Regions from separate parts of the Shewanella halifaxensis HAW-EB4 genome, predicted to be linked through region 2. Evidence: predicted binding sites of a transcription regulator. Region 2 holds the regulator's gene; each other region holds the start of a gene.

Region 1 (4,947 bases), 2.6 Mb from region 2:
TTGCATCTTCGCGATCGTATTCATATACGTCACCAGGAACATCAAATGCCATCTCCTCATCGAGCAAAGACAATGCATAGGCAAATCGTTCATAGCGACGCTTCTGAACCAGTTCGAACATCTTATAAGCTTGATTCAAATCGCCAGTTTTCAACATATCATCAAAATCAGATGAATATGCTTTGAAACTGTCAACATCTGCCTGCAGTAAGACATTCTTACGATAGTCTAATTGCTTCAGATACCGGTTAAATACCTGCTCAGAGAAAGCGTCATCCATATCAAAACGATGATAGTGAGAGCGAGTGAACAAACCTGTCACACGTTTGCTGGCGACTTTATGTTGAGGCTCCTGCTTAAGAGCGGGCAACTCGCTGAATTGAATAGTAGGGCTTACAGCCCACGCCGAGAATCCGACAAAAATACCGGCAATGGATACAGCCAGAGAAAGTTTTCGCATCAACAAGTTACTCCTTTAGGTGCTATTAAGCCATTACAGCAGTATATGTTCAGCTCTAACTTTGATGGTTAAACCAGAGTCTAACTGAACTTGAACATCTTCTTTTTTGATGTCCAAAATCACACCAGCGACTGGTGATTTACCTAATTTGACATTAACACGCTGCTTTGGTTTCAATTCAGCTAAAACTGCTGGTGTTAAATTTTCTGCCACAACAGGCTCTTTTGCAGGTTTGCTGCTTTGAGTTTGCTTAGGACGCTTAGCGACTGGCTTTTTCACAGGCTTCTTAGCCGTCTTAGCAGCAGGGTTAGCACTCTTGGCCTGTGCAACTCGCTTTGCCTTAGCCTTGTCCTGGCTCTCTTTAAGTGTAGCTGCCGCGTGATCAATGTGCTCTTGCTCTAGTTCACCACAAGCGTTACCGTCTAAATCAATACGCTGTGCGCCTGCTTTAACGCACTTTAGGTAGCGCCAGCTACTAGTGTATCTTCTTAACGCGATTCTGAGCTGAGTTTTACTGACTTTAGAATCATCAGCTAACCTTTCCGCTAAATCTTGAAACAACCCAATTTTTAATGGCTTAGTTTCACCTTCAGCTATAAAGCATAAAGGAAATGTTTCGTACAAATACGCAAGAATAGCGTTGGTATCGGTCAACTTTTCTGTTGATTCCATCTTTACTTCCACAGTTTAAAAAAGGGACACCACCGACAAGCTTTATCACTCGCATCAGTTAAGTGTCGTTTATATTTGTCTGATCTGTGCATAAAGAACAAATGAAAAATCGTTAACATTTGTTTTTATACCTAAAATCAAACCTACCTTAGCAATAATAAAAGACAAACTCTAAGCATTCATTTCTTGAATGTAAATGTGTTTATTTTTTTCATTACCCAAACCGCTTATTATAGAGAGGCTTCAAATGATTGCGACCTCCAATTAGCGATAATTGGTCGTAGATTAACCAAATAGGCAAAATTCGAGACTTTTTACCAAAGTTTCGACGCCTTGTTGATCAATTTCACTGAATCTTGATAACGACGGGCTATCAATATCGAGTACACCTATAACAGATCCATTTTTCCGTAAAGGCACAACTAATTCTGAGTTGCTAGCACTATCACATGCGATGTGACCCGCAAACTGGTGAACATCGCCAATTCGTTGTGTTGAATTTAATGCCACAGCGGTGCCACAAACACCTTTGCCTACAGGAATTCGAGAGCAAGCTAACTTACCTTGAAATGGCCCTAATACTAACTGATCATTTTTCAATAAATAGAATCCAACCCAATTGAGATCATCGAGGCTGTCATTTATCAGTGCTGAAAAATTGGCCAGTGCTGCAATAGTGTCATCTTCATCTGCAAACAATGCCTGCACCTGACGATTCAACGTGTCGTAAAAAGCGTCCACCATTAATAGTTCATAACAGTTTTATCTAAAAACAAAAATACAATCACAGCATTCTAACAACAAATCGATGTACATGAACAAGGAGTTTTATTTTTCTGCTTTTTCCTCGCTCTTTTTAGCTGTTTTCTTAACCGCTACTTTTTTCTCTAGTGAACCACCTTTAAGCAACACCTGTAGATCCTCTTTATTCTCGGCCAAGAAGAAGGCTAACTTTTCGATATTAACCTCCTCCAAGCCTAGATCACTCTTACTTAAAAACGGGATCAGGTTGTCTGCGATATCTAGCATCTTATCGTAGGCATCAGCCTCCTTTTTAGATGTAAAAGTCATCTTTTCAACCCCTTCTCTAACGACTACAAATTGAGTTACAACGGCCATATCCAACCTCACACTGTTTTTATATACAGTAAAGAGTCTCATAGATTGAACTTCTTATGCAAGTTTTCTTGAATATCTGATAAACTTATTCGGTTAATGGCACTGTATTTTCAATCGCATACGTGAAATGACTCACCTTGCGTACTTGATTAACCGTTTATATTGCAAACTTGGATATTGAAAACAGATGGCAATGGAAGCAGTAGATAATAGTATTACTTTGTGTCAGTCCTGCGACTTAGTCATTAGGAAGCGAGCACTGCCAACAGGCGTACGTGCTATATGTCCTCGGTGTCACACCCCTCTTTACGATACGCCATACTGTTCAATAAACGGTATGTTAGCTCTGTGTTTAACTGCGATTTTCTTTTTCGCACCAGCCAATTTATTCCCAGTATTGGAATTAGAGTTCTTAGGCAGTATGAGAACTACGACTGTTATAGAGGGAGCGCTATCTGTCTATCATCAAGGGTATTGGTTAGTGGGTATCGCCGTTTTAACCTCTGCTGTGATTGCGCCAGGCCTGTTACTACTCTCAATACTAATGCAAATATTAATCATAAAGTATGGGCTAAACTCCCCTTCCCTAAGGACGGCATTCAAGCATGCGTTAAAAATACAAGGGGTACTCACTCAGCTCACCATGTTGGAAATTTTCGTGATTAGCTTCTTAGTGGCCGCTTTTAACTTAGCCGACTTTGCCACAGTTTCTTTTGGTTTCGGCACGTTCTGCTTTACTATGCTATTTATTATGACGTTATTTCTGATGCGGGAGTATGACTTAGAACATATGTGGAGTTACCTTGATGAGCGATAAACAGTCAACGGTGCTAGGCAAAGATATCGGCCTCACCTCATGCCCAACATGCCATAAAGTGACCTGCGCTAAATCGACCCATTGCAGTCGCTGTGATGCTCCGCTGACTGTCAGAGACTATTCTAGTGTACAAAAAAGCTGGGCACTGCTCATAACCGCTACGATTTTGTTGATCCCAGCCAACGTTTACCCGATTTCCACCTTAACCAATCAAGGACGGGTTACTCAGGATACTATCTTTTCTGGCATTGCCCACTTAGTCAAAACCGATATGATCCCAATCGCGATCATACTATTTGTCGCCAGTATCTTGGTGCCCATCCTCAAAATTGTTGGCTTAACGATTTACCTGTCGGCAATCAGTTTTAAATTGCCTATCTCTAAAAAAAGATTAATGACGGGGTTTCACATAATCGAATGGATAGGCCGCTGGTCTATGTTAGACCTTTTCGTTATCTCTCTTACCGTTGCTGTCGTCAATATGGGACAGCTATTAGACGCTAAGCCGGCTCCCGCCGCCACAGCGTTCGCCTTAGTAATTTTACTCACGCAGTTAGCTGCAAAAGTCATAGATACCCGTTTACTCTGGGATAGATTGGAAGCAAAAGATGACTCAAGTACAAACGCCTAAAATCGTAAAGAAAAAACTATTTTCACCGATTTGGTTATTACCCATTATCGCCCTCGCACTAGGAGCGTGGCTCGGAGTGAAGAGCATACGCGAATCAGGCATTGAGGTGACGATTCACTTTCCTAGCGCAACAGGCATGGACATAGGTAAAACTCTGGTTAAGTATCAGGGACTGACTGTTGGTAAAGTTGTCGATATGAGTATCGACGATGACCTTCAAGGGGTAAATGTTGACGTTATCATGGATTATCGTGCCGCCCCCTTTGTTAATGAAGGCACAAAGTTTTGGCTGGTAAAACCGAAAGCGACTATCACGGGTATTGAAGGCCTAGATACACTTTTCTCGGGTAATTATATTAGTATTTTACCCGGCAAGGGTGGTTCAAGGTCCTTTTTTGAAGCCGAAACAACCGCCCCCGTCATTACACCCGGTGTTAAAGGCCTTACTGTTCATATCACATCAGACAAATTAGGGTCACTCGATGTTGGCTCTCCCGTGTTTTATAGACAAATTCCTGTCGGCCAAGTCATAGGCTACCATCTTGCAAATGCTGAACAGATCCTCGTAACGGCTTTTATTCAAGAGCAATATGCTGAACTGGTTAAAGTTGATTCTCAATTTTGGAATGTATCGGGGATCAGCATCGATGCATCACTATCAGGCGTTAAGGTCAGCAGTGAGAGTTTGGCATCGATACTTGCAGGTGGAATTAGCTTTAGCTCTAACACCTTATCTGATCCCGCCGAAAACAAGCACGAGTTCACTTTATATGACAGCCAAGACGATGCGTTAGGTGGATTAAAATTCAAACTAGTTGCAAGTGGCGTCGAAGCCGTATCTCAAAATACCGCAATCGTTTATCGAGGGATCCAGATAGGTCAGATAACGCATAAATCATTGAGCGATGATGGGGTGACTTTATCTGCAATAATCGATAACACCTATAAAGAATTACTCACTGAGAGCGCTGATTTTTGGTTAGAGGGCGCCGATATTTCTCTATCAGGTATAAAACACCCTGAACGTTTAATCACAGGTAGTGTCATTAACTTCATTCCTGGCACTGGCCCGGCAAAACAGCAATATACCTTATTAACTGAGGCTCCAGATCCAAAGAACAGCAGCAAACTGCTAATTACTCTGCACTCTGATACAAACCCAGGTGTCAGCGCCGGAGCCGAAATTCGCTATAAGCAAATAAAGATAGGTCATGTGCTATCAAGCAAGCTAAACAGCACGTTTACTCA
Region 2 (4,947 bases):
TGGATAAGCATGGCTTACCGTTAACCGTCAGCCCAACGGGGCGCAGTGAGCAAAATATTGTGATGTGGATGGATCATCGCGCCATTGCTCAGGCCGAGCGCATCAATGCCAGCAAACATCCTGTGCTAGCCTTTGTGGGTAACCATATCTCTCCCGAGATGCAAACACCTAAATTACTGTGGCTGAAAGAAAATATGCCTTCTACCTGGGCAAAGGCGGGTTACTTCTTCGATCTACCAGACTTTCTCACCTGGAAGGCAACCAATGAAAACAGCCGCTCTTTGTGCTCTACCGTGTGCAAGTGGACCTATCTGGGTCACGAAAGTAAATGGGATAAAGATTACTTTAACACCATAGGGTTAGGCGAACTGCTGCAAGATGACGCTCGCATTATTGGTAGCGATATTCGTCCCATGGGCGAGGCTATCGGCAATGGTCTAACGGCGCAGGCCGCAGCCGAGCTAGGACTACTGACAGGCACTAAGGTGGCGACCTCGATTATCGATGCCCATGCTGGCGGGATTGGCATATTAGGTGCGGCTGGAATGAGCGGTGAGGCGGCAGATTTTAATAAGCGATTGGCCTTGATTGGTGGTACATCGACTTGCCATATGGCGGTATCAAAGACCGCTCGCTTTATCGACGGCATCTGGGGCGCATATTATAGCGCAATGATCCCTGGTCTCTGGCTTAATGAAGGCGGCCAATCTGCAACAGGTGTGCTGATTGATCATATTATTAATGCCCATCCTTATAATGCACAGGCCGTTGAGCAAGCTAAAGCGGCTGGGATCACCATCTATCAGCTATTAAACGATCGGTTACTCAATCTTGCCGGAAGCAAGGAAGATATCGCCTTCTTGACTCGTGATCGCCATGTGCTGCCCTATTTTAATGGTAACCGCTCCCCAAGGGCCAACCCGCATTTAACCGGCACCATGACAGGCTTGAGTATGGGCGTCACCTTGGATGATATGGCGCTGCAATATTTAGCCACAGTGCAAGCCATTGCCTTGGGAACACGACATATTATCGAAGAGATGAACAAGTCAGGTTATGCCATCGACACCATCATGGCTTGTGGCGGTGGTACTAAGAATCCAGTCTTTATTCAAGAGCATGCCAATGCCACAGGGTGCGCCATGTTGCTGTCAGAAGAGAGCGAAGCCGTATTATTAGGTTCTGCTATGTTAGGCGCTGTCGCAGGGGGGGGCTTTGACTCTATTCCGGATGCGATGAATGCCATGAGCCGCATCGGTAAAACGGTGACGCCAACGGCCGATAAGAGCAAGCGCTTTTATGATGCGAAGTACCAGGTATTTCAGCAGATGTATGAGGATGATTGTCGCTACAAGGCGATGATGGCAGCGGTATAATACCAACCAGTATAAAGATTTGATCGCTCAGCGAGAGTTTAGCGGCTCTGAGGCAAGGCTGCGAGTGAAGAGCATAGTTATTCTACGTTTAAGCTCCCTCTTGTTCCTTAAGAGTCACAGCATCAGAACCGCTAAAACTCGCCTGTAAGGAGTGTTTTTGGCTGCCTACTTCTGCGTTGAATAAACTCATAAGGGAACAACCATTATGTCATCCATTCGCCTTGAATTAGTTTGCCAAAAACACTCTGAGTAAATCAACTTCTTATACTGATTGGTATAACGCGCCAATAGACATTTGAGTTATGACAATAAAAAATGGTGCCCTATGGCACCATTTTTTATATTTTGTTTAGCCACGCTTAAAATCCTAATTCCCCCCAAAATACTATTTATATTTAAAAACTGAGATTAGAAAATCACAAAGCCAAAACTAGCCATTTCAAACTAAAGGCAATGCAATACACTGATTAGTCACAGATGCCGTCAAAGATTGAGTTTCATATCGCCGGATTTATTTCATTTGAAACTGGATCCCACACTTGCAAAACAATATAACTGGTTATTACTTGCACTCGAAAAATTACTGTATATACTGACAGGTACTGTATAGAAAGACAGGGTTAACCATGAGACCACTTACACCGCGCCAAGCTGAAATTTTAGAGCTAATCAAACGTAATATTGCAGACACAGGCATGCCGCCAACCCGCGCTGAGATCGCAAGACGTTTGGGTTTTAAATCAGCCAACGCTGCTGAGGAGCATTTAAAAGCCTTAGCCAAGAAAGGCTGCATTGAAATTATGCCGGGTACGTCTCGCGGTATTAAGTTAACCCAAGAAAACACCGAAGATGCAGATTTAGGTTTACCCCTTATCGGCCAAGTTGCCGCAGGTGAACCGATTCTTGCTCAAGAACATGTAGAGCAACACTATAAAGTGGACCCAGCCATGTTCAAGCCATCAGCAGACTTCTTACTCAGAGTCCGTGGTGACAGTATGAAGAACATTGGCATACTCGAAGGTGACCTGCTAGCCGTTCATAAGATACAGCAGGCTCGCAACGGCCAAATAGTAGTCGCTCGCGTCGAAGATGATGTTACCGTCAAGCGTTTCGAGAAGAAAGGCAACAAAGTTTTCTTACATGCAGAGAACGAAGAGTATTCACCAATTGAAGTGGATCTAGCGAACCAAAGCTTAAGTATTGAAGGTTTAGCCGTTGGTGTGATCCGTAATGGAGACTGGCAATGAACAAACTGATGGGCACTAGCCCTCGCCACCCAGGACTATGGCAAGATATGCCATCGACTAGCATGGTGAGTAGCGCAGGTAATGAGATCACCACTATGGTGACGCAAACTCAAGGACGTGACGAGCTTAATCAGATTAGTGCTCAGCTTTCACAACTGAGCCAACAAGGCCGTTGGATAGTGCTTATCAGTCCGCCAAATATTGGTTACAAGCAGATGCTAGCCGCTGCAGGCGTTAGAATGGATCGTATTTTACTGGTGCATGCTAAAGATGAAGTGGAAACACTTTGGGCGATGGAAAAAGCATTAATGAGTGGAACCTCTAGTGCAGTGATCACTTGGACTAATTCATTAGATGCGCGTGATAGTCGACGCCTACAAATCGTTGCCAAAAGCGCACGAGCAGCCGGCATTATTATTGAAAATTCGATTGAAAGTGCTAATAAAAATACGAGTAGTCACTTACCAATTTGCACAATGAATATGCAGGATAAGACTTTTGCTCAAGCCGCCCTGTTCGGTGCCGTTCACTAACGGAGCTGTCAGCCCATCTTTCTAATACATTATTTCTTTGCTAAAAACCTAAGGCTCTCAATCGAGAGCTTTTTTATCGCCTATACTAAGCAAATGAATCAAAAAGTGATCTTGATCAATTTTTATTCATCAAGTAAGTTAATAAGTAATAACAACGATATACGTAATAACAACGATATTTTGTTATATCTGAGCGATTTTAGTCGTTGGTCTGGCTCCACGGTTTGAAGCCCAACTGGAAGTTTAGACTGAGATCGACCTGATATATTTCAGCCGTAAGTGCCAACGTGGTTACATCTGCAGTGAACATCACTGAAATACAATAGCCTTTGTCGCAAACCTATTTTTAGCGACTCGATAGGCAAGCCACTCGCGCACTTTGAAGTCATCGTTGCTTTTTTGGGAACTGAAGAGTTTACATAGAGCAGAGACTTACTGTGTGACTCTTCTTTGTCTTGTCGACAGAGGAGAAGTCTAGTGAAGCAATTGTTGTATTGTGTGCTGGCGTTACTATTTTCGCCCGTACTTTTTGCATCAGAAATGCCACTGAATATGACAGAGGGTGTTACGGAGATCAGTGGGCGAATTTACAGCCTTCACATGGTTATTCTGTACATCTGCTGCGCTATTGGCATCGTGGTTTTTGGCATCATGATTTACGCCATGATCAACCACCGCAAATCAAAAGGCGCTGTCGCCGCCAACTTTCATGAAAGTACTAAAGTCGAGATCCTTTGGACTGTAGTACCTTTTATTATTCTTATAGTCATGGCTATTCCTGCAACCAAAACCTTGATTGCAATGGAAGATCCGAGCAACGCCGATCTCACCATCAAGATTACTGGCTCACAGTGGAAATGGCATTACAGCTATTTCGATCAAGATATTGAGTTCTTCAGCCTATTATCGACACCTAGGGAACAGATAATAGGCGATGAAACCAAAGGCGAAAACTACCTGCTAGAGGTTGATAAACCACTGGTTCTACCTATCAACCGCAAAGTGCGCTTCTTAATGACCTCCGAAGACGTTATCCACTCTTGGTGGGTACCCGCTTTTGCAGTCAAAAAGGATGCCAATCCGGGATTTATTAATGAGGCATGGACCCGCATCGACAAGCCCGGCACCTATCGAGGTCAATGCGCCGAGCTCTGCGGTAAAGACCACGGCTTTATGCCGATTGTGGTCGAAGCAGTATCGGAAGAGGATTTCGATGCCTGGCTAATCACGCAGCAACAACAAGCGCAAAATGCTGAAGCGGCTGCCAAGGCGGCATTATCGCAAACCTTAACCATGGATGAGTTAATGACTAAAGGTGAGCAAATCTATCTTGCTCGTTGTGCAGCCTGCCACCAGCCTAATGGTGCAGGTCTACCCGGTGTATTTCCTTCTCTTATTGGCAGCCCAATTATCAAAGGGCCTGCTCAGCTTCATATCGATATCGTGTTAAATGGTAAACCGGGCACTGCCATGCAAGCATTTTTAAACCAGCTAACGGCGACTGAAATTGCAGCCGTAGTGACCTATGAGCGCAATGCTTGGGGCAATAACTCAGGTGATACCGTTCAAGCCTCTGATGTGAGCTCAGATACGACCACACCAGCGACATCCGTAGATTCAAGCCCTGCCACCCCAACCACTTTACCCGCAACCTTACCTGCAACACGACCTGAGGTTAAACAAGCTATAGCCTCAGAAACCCAAGCCGATGACCAGGTAGCTAAAGAGCTTGCAACGGCTCCATTAGGTGATTTAGCCATGAATGAACTCATTACCATGGGTGAAAAAGTC
Region 3 (4,947 bases), 2.3 Mb from region 2:
TTGGGTAGTTTTAACAATGCGGCCAACGTCAAAGGCTTGGTCAAACGCCTTCGTGAAAAAGGTTTTACCGCTTATACCTTGCCGACTAAACCCGTCGATGGACAATTAACCAAAGTGTTTGTCGGCCCTAATGTGTCTAAAGATAAGCTGAGTGGTATGCAGCGTGATATCGAGAAGTTGACACAGCTAAAAGGCCGAGTGGTTGTATATAACCCCGTAGAAAAATAATTAATCGTGATTGTCTTTGTCTGAGAAAAAGTTATTTCGCCGCGAAAGCGTGAGAAATAACTCTGTCTCTGATAGAATCGCGCCGTCTTAAACCCTATGCTGGATAACCTCTTAAATGGTTTGGATCGATTACGCCATCATTATTGTTATCGGACTATCAACTCTGATTAGTTTGGTCCGTGGTTTTGTAAAAGAGGCCATGTCTCTTGTCGTTTGGTTTGCTGCTTTTTTTATTGCCAGCCAGTTTTACCTCAAACTCGCTACGCATCTGACTCAGATGCAAGATGAATTGGTTCGAAATGGAGTGGCGATAGCCATCTTATTCGTATCAACGCTGATCCTTGGCGCACTCGTTAACTACTTAATCGGTCAATTGGTTTCTAAAACCGGATTATCAGGCACCGATAGAGTGCTCGGCTTATGTTTTGGTGCGCTAAGAGGCGCATTAATCGTGAGCGCGTTACTGTTTTTTATGGATGCTTTTACCGGAGCACCCAACACAGATTGGTGGCAAGATTCTACACTCGTGCCCGAATTTGGAGTTGTGATCCAGTGGTTCTTTGACTACGTGGAAAATACCTCAAGCTTTGTACCCAAAATATAAAATGCACTAAAGCATTACTTGGTTTTAGGTGAGTATTTGTATTCACCTAAAGCAAAAATATTAAATAATAGAACATCTTACAATGAGGAAGCTTACCCATGTGTGGTATTGTCGGAATAGTTGGCCAGTCATCGGTTAATCAAACCATTTATGATGCACTGACTGTGCTCCAGCATCGTGGACAGGATGCTGCTGGCATTGTGACCGTCGATGGCAGTGCGTTTAGGCTGCGTAAAGCCAATGGTTTGGTGAAAGACGTTTTTGAGCCAAAGCATATGCAGCGCCTACAAGGTAATGCTGGCATAGGTCACGTGCGTTACCCTACTGCAGGAAGCTCTAGTGCTTCTGAAGCTCAGCCATTTTATGTTAACTCTCCTTTCGGTATTTCATTAGCGCACAATGGTAACTTAACCAATACGGTTGAGCTGCATGAGCGTTTAGTGAAGCGGCGCCGTCATGTTAATACGACTTCAGACTCGGAAGTGCTACTTAACTTACTCGCCGATGAACTGCAACAGAGCACATCAGATGATTTGTCAGCAGATGATGTGTTTAACGCAGTGGTTAAGGTACACGATATTACTCGTGGCGCTTATGCGGTTGCAGCCATGATTATTGGTCAAGGCTTAGTTGCATTTAGAGATCCCTTTGGTATTCGTCCGCTAGTGCTAGGTAAGCATGAAACGGCAACGGGCACCGAGTATATGATTGCATCGGAAAGTGTCGCCCTAGATGCAGTTGGTTTTGAGGTTATGCGCGATGTCGCGCCGGGTGAAGCGGTTTATATCACCCTCGACGGTGAACTTTATACACGCCAATGTGCTCACTCGCCAAGCTACTCTCCTTGTATTTTCGAATTCGTTTATTTTGCTCGTCCAGACTCGACGATTGATAACATCTCTGTTTATAGCAGTCGCGTCAATATGGGAACCATGCTGGGTGAAAAGATTAAGAGAGAGTGGGAAGATCATGATATCGATGTCGTGATCCCTATTCCTGAAACCTCATGTGATATCGCGCTCGAGATCGCGCGTCACATGGATCTACCTTATCGCCAAGGTTTCGTTAAGAACCGATATATCGGTCGTACCTTTATCATGCCGGGCCAGCAAGAGCGCAAGAAGTCAGTGCGCCGTAAGCTAAATGCGATTAAAGCCGAATTTGAAGGTAAGAACGTGTTACTGGTTGATGACTCCATTGTTCGTGGTACGACTTCTGAGCAGATCATCGAGATGGCACGTGACGCCGGTGCCAAGAAAGTATATTTCGCGTCAGCAGCACCTGAAATCCGCTTCCCGAATGTGTACGGTATCGATATGCCAACCACTAACGAATTGATTGCTCATGGTCGAGATGTTGAAGAGATCAATGCGTTGATTGGTGCCGACGGCATGATTTTCCAATCACTGCCGGATTTAATTGAAGCGGTACGTAAAGAAAATCCAGCGATTAAGCGTTTTGAAACCTCAGTATTTGACGGTAAATATGTCACCAATGACGTGAATCAAGAGTACTTAGATTACATCACGCAGTTGCGTAACGATGATGCCAAAGCCAATCGTAGCAAAGATATTGGCACTAACTTAGAGATGCATAACGTCTGCCATCCTTAAGTTGCTAAAGCCCCATGAAACAAGCCGAGCAATAGCTCGGCTTTTTTAGCGCTAGCATTTGTGTTTAAAGTGCCAAGTGGGAATGCTTCTTTGCAAAATAGACACTCATTGAGTAAAACCTAGTCACTTCGCTGGTAAATAGCCTCGACCGTTCGGCTTTCATTTGCACCCTTTAGCGCTTCAAGGTACAGTTACTGTTAATTTATACAGTAATCCTAATTCTTGCTGATGATCTTATATATTGCTGAAAAACCTAGTCTTGGTAGAGCCATTGCCGATGTATTGCCTAAGCCTTTAAAGAAAGGTGACGGGTTTATTCGCGCTGCAAATGGCGATTGTGTCTCTTGGTGCGTCGGCCATCTACTTGAGCAAGCTGAGCCTGATGCTTATTCGCCTGAATACAAGTCATGGAAGTTTGAACATCTACCGATCGTGCCTGATAACTGGAAGATGAAACCCAAATCTAAGATGCGTGGCCAGATTGCAGTACTTAGAGGCCTAGTTAAAGAGGCGACTCAATTAGTGAATGCTGGCGATCCAGATAGAGAGGGGCAGCTTTTGGTCGATGAGATCATCGCCCATCTCGGGGTTAAAGGGGCTAAGTTACAAAATGCGCAGCGCTTGTTGATCAGCGATTTAAATCCTCAAGCAGTAAAAAGAGCATTAGGACAGTTGCGCTCAAACCGCGAATTTATTCCCCTTTCGACTTCAGCGCTTGCGCGTTCCCGCGCCGATTGGCTCTATGGTATGAACATGACCCGTGCTTATACCATCCAAGGCCGTAAGGTGGGTTACCAAGGCGTGCTGTCTGTTGGGCGGGTGCAAACCCCGGTGCTGGGCTTAGTGGTGCGCCGCGACGGTGAAATTGCCGAGTTTGTCTCTAAACCTTTTTATGAAGTGTTTGCGCATCTGGCTACCGACAACCAAGAGCGCTTTAGCGCCAAATGGCAACCGAGTGAAGCCTGTCTGCCCTATATGGATGAAGAGGGGCGGGTACTATCAAAAGGGTTGGCGCAAAATGTGGTGGGTCGCATTAACGGCCAACCTGCCACGGTAGAAAAGGTAACCGCTCAAGATAAGAAGCAGAATGCGCCTTTGCCTTATAGCTTATCGGCACTGCAGATTGATGCCGCTAAGCGCTTTGGTATGAGCGCAAAAGCTGTGCTCGATACCTGTCAGTCGTTATATGAGAAGCACAAACTTATCACTTATCCCCGCTCAGATAGTCGTTACCTGCCAGTTGATCAACACGGGCTAGCCCCAAGTGTTATTCGCGCGGTGCTTAGCGGCGCGAGTGAATTGGTGTCTAGTTGCGATGAGCCTAATGCCAAACTTAAGTCTAAGGCGTGGAACGACAAGAAAGTCGACGCCCACCATGCGATAGTGCCTACCGAAAAAACAGCTAATTTATCTAACCTTAGCCAGGCTGAGAAGCAGTTATATCTGCAAATTGCACGTCAGTACTTGATGCAGTTTTATCCGGCTTATCTTTATAAAGAGACCCAAGTTGAGATCATCATTGCTGGTGGTTTATTTAAAACTAAGGCTAAGCAAGAGGTGGCGTTAGGTTGGAAGCAACTCCTTAAGCTGTCAGCAAAAGCAAGCCAAGAAAAGAGTTCGAGTGAAAAGTCACAAACTGATGATGACGAGCATCTAGCTAATATTCCAGCCCTCAAAAAAGGCCAAATTCTGCTGTGTGAACGCGGTGAGTTATTAGAGAAAAATACCCAACCACCAAAGCACTTTACCGATGCGACATTACTGGGCGCGATGACCGGGATCAGTCGTTATGTTACCGATAGTGAAATTCGTAAAATCTTAAAAGACACCGACGGCTTAGGGACTGAAGCGACGCGGGCTGGAATTATTGAGCTGTTATTTAAGCGTAACTATTTAACTCGTCAAGGTAAGTCTATTTTGGCCACAGAGGTGGGTAAAGGCTTAATTTACAGCTTACCCCAAAGTGCGACGACGCCGGATATGACAGCACTTTGGGAAAATAACCTCGATGCCATAAGCCGTAAAGAGGCTAAATATCAGAGTTTTATGGACCCTTTGGTCAACTCTCTGCAAGGGTTGATTGAACAAGCGGGCTCGCAACTGCCCACATCATTGCAAGGGGTTAAGTCTCCAGATGGCGGCTTTAAAAAACGTCGCTATTCCGGCAAAAAGAGTACGACCACGACAAAATCGGCTATCGCCAATAAAACACCAGCTAAAAGAGCGAGCACGGCTATGACTAAGACAAAGAAAGCGACTTCCTAAATCATCAGCTTGAGTTCTTGTTTAGTAACTTTCAATTGTCTACCGCAGCCCTGTAGGTTAACTTTGTTGCTCAGTATAGTAATGACTGAGTATGCCAATGACTTAGCTAAGCAATGGATTAGCTTGGCAATGAATTGGTGGCCAATGGCTTGGTTTGAAATAAGCAGACTATCAATAGCAAACGGGTGAATAATAGGGATTAGGCTGATGTTTGATTGGGTCGAAAAAATTGCCTTT
Region 4 (4,947 bases), 140 kb from region 2:
GCGTTTAAGTTCTTCTGCCGTGTCTTCTGCAGCTTGGCATTCGAGTACTTCAGACTCTTCGATTAAGGTGCATACCCAGTAAGTTTGGCGCTTGTCGTTAATGGCGGCTTGTCTGACTCGATCGATCACCTCATCTCGACGCTGCTCGGAAATTGCAACTGTGGTAACCGGCGTTCTTCCCGGTGGAAGTTCATCGATAATCGAGGTATCGAGATCGGCATAGGCCGTCATGGCGAGCGTGCGCGGAATGGGAGTCGCGGTCATAATTAACTGGTGAGGATGAAAGCCTTGGCTGATGCCTTTTTCTCGCAGACCTAAGCGTTGATGTACGCCAAACCTATGCTGCTCATCGATAATAATCAGTGCCAGCTTGTTGAACACCACTTGCTCTTGGAAAATAGCATGGGTACCTATGACAATGTGGGCATCGCCTGATTCAATATCGGCTAACGACTGGGCTCTGGCCTTACCTTTTAACTTACCTGCAAGCCAGCCGACTTTAAGGCCTAATGGTTCAAACCAGCTGCTAAAGTTTAGCGCGTGTTGCTCGGCCAATAGCTCGGTTGGCGCCATCATGGCCACTTGGTAACCGCTTTCTATCGCTTGCAGTGCCGCAAGGGCTGCAATCAAGGTCTTACCTGAACCCACATCACCTTGTACTAGGCGCATCATCGGCTCGTGCTTAGCTAAATCTTGGGTTATATCTGCAACCACTCGTTGCTGCGCCCCAGTAGGTTTAAAGGGGAGCGAGGCTAAAAACGGATTGAGTAACTGCCCCGTGGCATGCATGCTGACTGCTTTGTCGCGGTTACTACGCTGACGTAGGCGTAACATACTCAAGTTGTGGGCCAGTAACTCTTCTTGAATCAGGCGTTGCTGCGCCGGATGAGTGCCTTGCTCCAGCTCAAATAGCGACACCTGATTATTAGGTCGATGCAGGATTTGCAACGCTTGCTTTAAATCCAAGTTATTTGGCTGCAGGTTTGGCGGCAGTAATTCTTGTAAGCCGCCATTGTCTAACATGGCAAGTGCTTGCTCGGTGAGCTTAATCCAGCTTGCTTGTTTTAGGCCCTCGGTCGTGGGGTAAACCGGCGTCAATGTGTCGCTCAGCTGCAGATCTTCACCAGGGGAGATCAACTTGTATTCTGGATGAATGATCTCTGCAAAATGCTTACCGCGGCGAATTTCACCATAGGCACGAATGGTCATACCTATCTCTAGGCCGTTGCGCTGCGCGACAGAGAAATTAAAAAAGCGCAGAGTTAAGCTGCCAGTATCATCGCGCACCGTGCAGGTCAGCATGCGCTTACGGCCTTGAATAATCTGGCTTGATTGAATAACGGCTTCGATGGTGCCGTAACTGCCCGGGTAAAGCGAGGCAATTGGGTAGACTTGAGTGCGATCCTCATAGCGAAGCGGCAGATGAAACAACAGGTCTTGCACTGTTGTTATACTCAGCTTGGCTAATCTCTCGGCCATCTTGTTGGCGACGCCCTTAAGATCTGTTATAGGAACAAGATCGAGTCTTTGCAAACGGTTAGCACTCAAACACTGTAAATTTATACATATATTATCAGAGATATCGGTTTACGCAAATCTGATGATAACAGTGTATATAAAACAAAAAAGGCCTAACGTATAATTTGCACGTTAGGCCTATTCATTTAAGCAATTTCTGGGGCGTCGCTAATTAAACGGCTTGTGAAACGATATAGCCGATATAGGCTACATAGCCTGCAATCAATAAACTCGCTTCACGGCGTCCAATGCGCAGGCCGGTGTAAGCAAAAGGTAGCAATAACACCGCTAGGGCAATCATAGCAGCCCAATCTAGGTTGCTAATTTCACTGCCAATAATCGGGTGAATTAGCGCTGTTACACCTAGAATACCGAGTACGTTGAAGATATTTGAGCCAACAACGTTACCAATTGCAATATCACTCTGGCCTTTAAGCGCTGCCACAATCGAGGTGACAAGCTCTGGCATGCTGGTACCAATCGCAACAATCGTTAAACCGATAATCACTTCGCTAATGCCGAATGATTTTGCCATAGCGACTGCGCCGTCAACGAATAAAATACCACCGCCCACAAGCATGCTAATACCGATAACAATAAACAATACTGATAGCATTGGGTTTTGCTGAGCATCTTCAATATCGTCGTCAGTTTGTTTTTCTGCGGTTAAGTAGCTGAAGGTTAAGTAAGCGACAAGCAACGCAGATAGAATCGCACCATCCCAGAAGCTCAAGCCACCATCGAGTAATAGGCTCCAAAACAGTAGTGACGCAGCAATCATGATAGGAATATCGCGGCGTACCATTTGTGACTCAATCTTAATTGGGCGAATAAGTGCAGTGATACCTAAAATAAGGCCAATATTAGCGATGTTTGAGCCAATCACGTTACCCAAAGCGATACCGCTATTACCGGCAATCGCAGACTTAACACTAACAGCAAGCTCTGGTGCACTGGTACCAAAGGCAACAATAGTCAGGCCGATGAGCAGAGGCGTAAGCCCCAATCTCAGTGCTATTTGGCTTGCACCTCTAACTAAGGCTTCAGCACCTACAGTCAGAATTAAAAAACCGCCGAGTATCGACAATAAAATAAACATGATCAACTCTATAAATTGGATTTCTTTGAAAGGATGGCAAGAATAGTTTTTTTCAAAAATTGCGCAATCAAAAACTGTTCATCCACCATTAAATTTAGTTAATTGGGTGATTTTTGCTCTAAATAAAAAACGGCACACTGAAAAGTGTACCGTTTATGGGGGAAATCGCTAGTAATTGCTAGATTTCATCTTCCCAACAGACCTTGCCACCACGGATGCCATCGACCTTGTCGCTAAACTTCTTCTCCAGTACATGGCGTTTAATTTTCAGGGTCGGTGTTAACACGTCATTCTCGACATCCCAAGCTTCAGTGACGATAACAATAGCATCGACAGTCTCATGGGATTCAAGGTGTGGATTGACCGAATCTATGGTGTTTTTGAGAGAAAGCCTTACCTCTTCTCTTGGTTGAACCGCGGCACCTTCAGAGAGCTGAACTAAGGCGATAGGGTGCGGTAAACCTGAGCCGATAACACAGAGCATCTCGATGTGAGGATCTTGTGCTAGTTTGCGCTCAATAGGCACTGGAGCCACATACTTACCTTTCGATGTTTTGAAGTTGTCTTTAACACGGCCAGTAATGCTGACATTGCCTTCATCATCGATAGTGCATAAGTCACCAGTGTGAAAGAAACCCTCTTTATCGAAGCACTTAGCGCTCTCTTCTTCCTGCTTGTAATAGCCTTGCATCAAGCCTGGGCTCTTAACTAGCAGTTCACCAACATCCGAACACTTGGCTTCACAGCCTTCTATCGCGCGACCAACCGAGCCAATTTTACGGGGATCAAACGGATAGTTGATAATTGAGTAGGCACAGTTTTCTGTCATGCCCCAGGCTTCGCTGATATCGAGCCCTATCTTGTGGTACCACTCAACGAGCGATGGTGGGATTGGTGCAGAGCCAGAACCAAGCAGGTGGCAATGCTCTAAGCCTAAACCTTGATGGATTTTACGTTTTACTATGCCACTAATGATCGGCACTTTAAGCAAAAAGTTGAGTTTGCTGTAGCCAATCTTGTCGATAATGTTCTTTTGGAATAGGCTCCACAGGCGTGGCACCGAGAAGAACACCGTTGGTCTTGCGCGCTGTACATCGGCAACGAAGCTATCTAGGCTCTCTACAAAGGCGACGCTGCTACCTGAGTAGAAGGATGAACCTTCAATCGCCACACGCTCGGTAATGTGTGCCAGTGGAAGATAAGAAAGCAATCTATCTTCAACACCAGTTTTAAGGTCGCGCACTACGGCGGTGCAGGTCCAGACATAGCTGGCAAAATTTTGAATAGCCCCTTTAGGCCTACCGGTTGAGCCTGAAGTGTAGATGATGGTCATCACCTGCTCGGCAGTCGGTAGAGGGGCATCGATTAGTGGTTGACCTAAGGTTAGCATTTTGTCCCAGTGGTACTGAGACGGCATCGTGTCGTAAGGCATGGCGATACGCAGGATATCACCGCCGACGCCTGCTTCTTGGTCGGCCCAATAATCTAGCTTACCGATAAAAATCGCCTTAGATTCACTGTGTTCTAAGGTGTAGCGAATGGTGTCAGCATTGGCGGTAGGGTAGATAGGCACACTAATATAACCACCGTGCATCAGGGCGAGATCGGTAATAAACCACTCTGCACAGTTTTTAGACAGCACGGCAATCTTATCACCAGGGTTAAGGCCTAGATGTCTCAGTGCGCCTGCAATCTGCTGCATCTTGGTTTGCACATCGCGCCAAGTAAAGGTTTTATACTGGCCGTCAATAGGTTGCTTTAGGTAAACTTGATCACCTTGTTTTTCAACCCAATGTTCAAGCATCTCAATTGGGGTTTTCATAGAAGATTCCATCGCATTTCCATATTGATAGTAGTTAATTTCAGTTCAGCCTAGTTATCTATTCTTGTTTTAATCGTTCGTTTAATAAGCTGTATAATTAATGATTATGGCGAAAAATGTGATCTAAGACAAACTTTTTCAAACGGGTGTTACAATTTTGTTGTTTGTTGAGGGGGAGAGGGCGTAGGCGGTAATTTTAATATGCTGGGTGATTTCGTTGTTAGAGATAAAAAAATACCAGCAGGGCTGCTGGTATTTTTTGATGGGCTTTACGCTTAGTCTAAAGGCGCACGCATTTTTTGCCACCAATCTTCATCGGCAACGATTTGGCCTGCTTCATCTATGGCTGGGTAAGGTAGTTTCTTACGACGGCAGGCCTTGGCATAAATTGGGTGGCCTTCCTCAAACAGCTTTATTTGACAATAGGCATCATCAAGCTTACGTGTACCGTACATGCCCGCAGCTGTACGTTGGCGTTGGGCTTCATACATAATCAGCGCCGCGGCAA

The links. The regulator LexA, encoded in region 2, represses DNA repair genes until DNA is damaged. The targets are predictions, from matches to a motif close to TACTGTATNNNNATACAGTA.
Region 1: the regulator LexA is predicted to act here: its motif matches at 2,263-2,282, upstream of SHAL_RS12360 (YebG family protein).
Region 3: the regulator LexA is predicted to act here: its motif matches at 2,638-2,657, upstream of SHAL_RS13695 (DNA topoisomerase III).
Region 4: the regulator LexA is predicted to act here: its motif matches at 1,550-1,569, upstream of recG (ATP-dependent DNA helicase RecG).

The regions. Positions count from the first base shown of each region.
Region 1 covers NC_010334.1:2,865,065-2,870,011, forward strand. The annotation lists gene prc (carboxy terminal-processing peptidase) at 1-460, opposite strand, end outside; gene proQ (RNA chaperone ProQ) at 494-1,132, opposite strand; gene msrC (free L-methionine (R)-S-oxide reductase MsrC) at 1,418-1,876, opposite strand; gene SHAL_RS12360 (YebG family protein) at 1,961-2,251, opposite strand; gene SHAL_RS12365 (paraquat-inducible protein A) at 2,439-3,068, shown strand; gene SHAL_RS12370 (paraquat-inducible protein A) at 3,058-3,699, shown strand; gene SHAL_RS12375 (MlaD family protein) at 3,677-4,947, shown strand, end outside.
Region 2 covers NC_010334.1:308,399-313,345, reverse strand. The annotation lists gene SHAL_RS01320 (FGGY-family carbohydrate kinase) at 1-1,376, shown strand, start outside; gene lexA (transcriptional repressor LexA) at 2,003-2,623, shown strand; gene SHAL_RS01310 (cell division inhibitor SulA) at 2,620-3,156, shown strand; gene coxB (cytochrome c oxidase subunit II) at 3,634-4,947, shown strand, end outside.
Region 3 covers NC_010334.1:3,195,606-3,200,552, reverse strand. The annotation lists gene SHAL_RS13710 (SPOR domain-containing protein) at 1-228, shown strand, start outside; gene SHAL_RS13705 (CvpA family protein) at 344-832, shown strand; gene purF (amidophosphoribosyltransferase) at 931-2,445, shown strand; gene SHAL_RS13695 (DNA topoisomerase III) at 2,674-4,710, shown strand; gene SHAL_RS13690 (helix-turn-helix domain-containing protein) at 4,918-4,947, shown strand, end outside.
Region 4 covers NC_010334.1:450,545-455,491, forward strand. The annotation lists gene recG (ATP-dependent DNA helicase RecG) at 1-1,533, opposite strand, end outside; gene SHAL_RS01950 (calcium/sodium antiporter) at 1,691-2,617, opposite strand; gene SHAL_RS01955 (AMP-binding protein) at 2,796-4,451, opposite strand; gene trmH (tRNA (guanosine(18)-2'-O)-methyltransferase TrmH) at 4,715-4,947, opposite strand, start outside.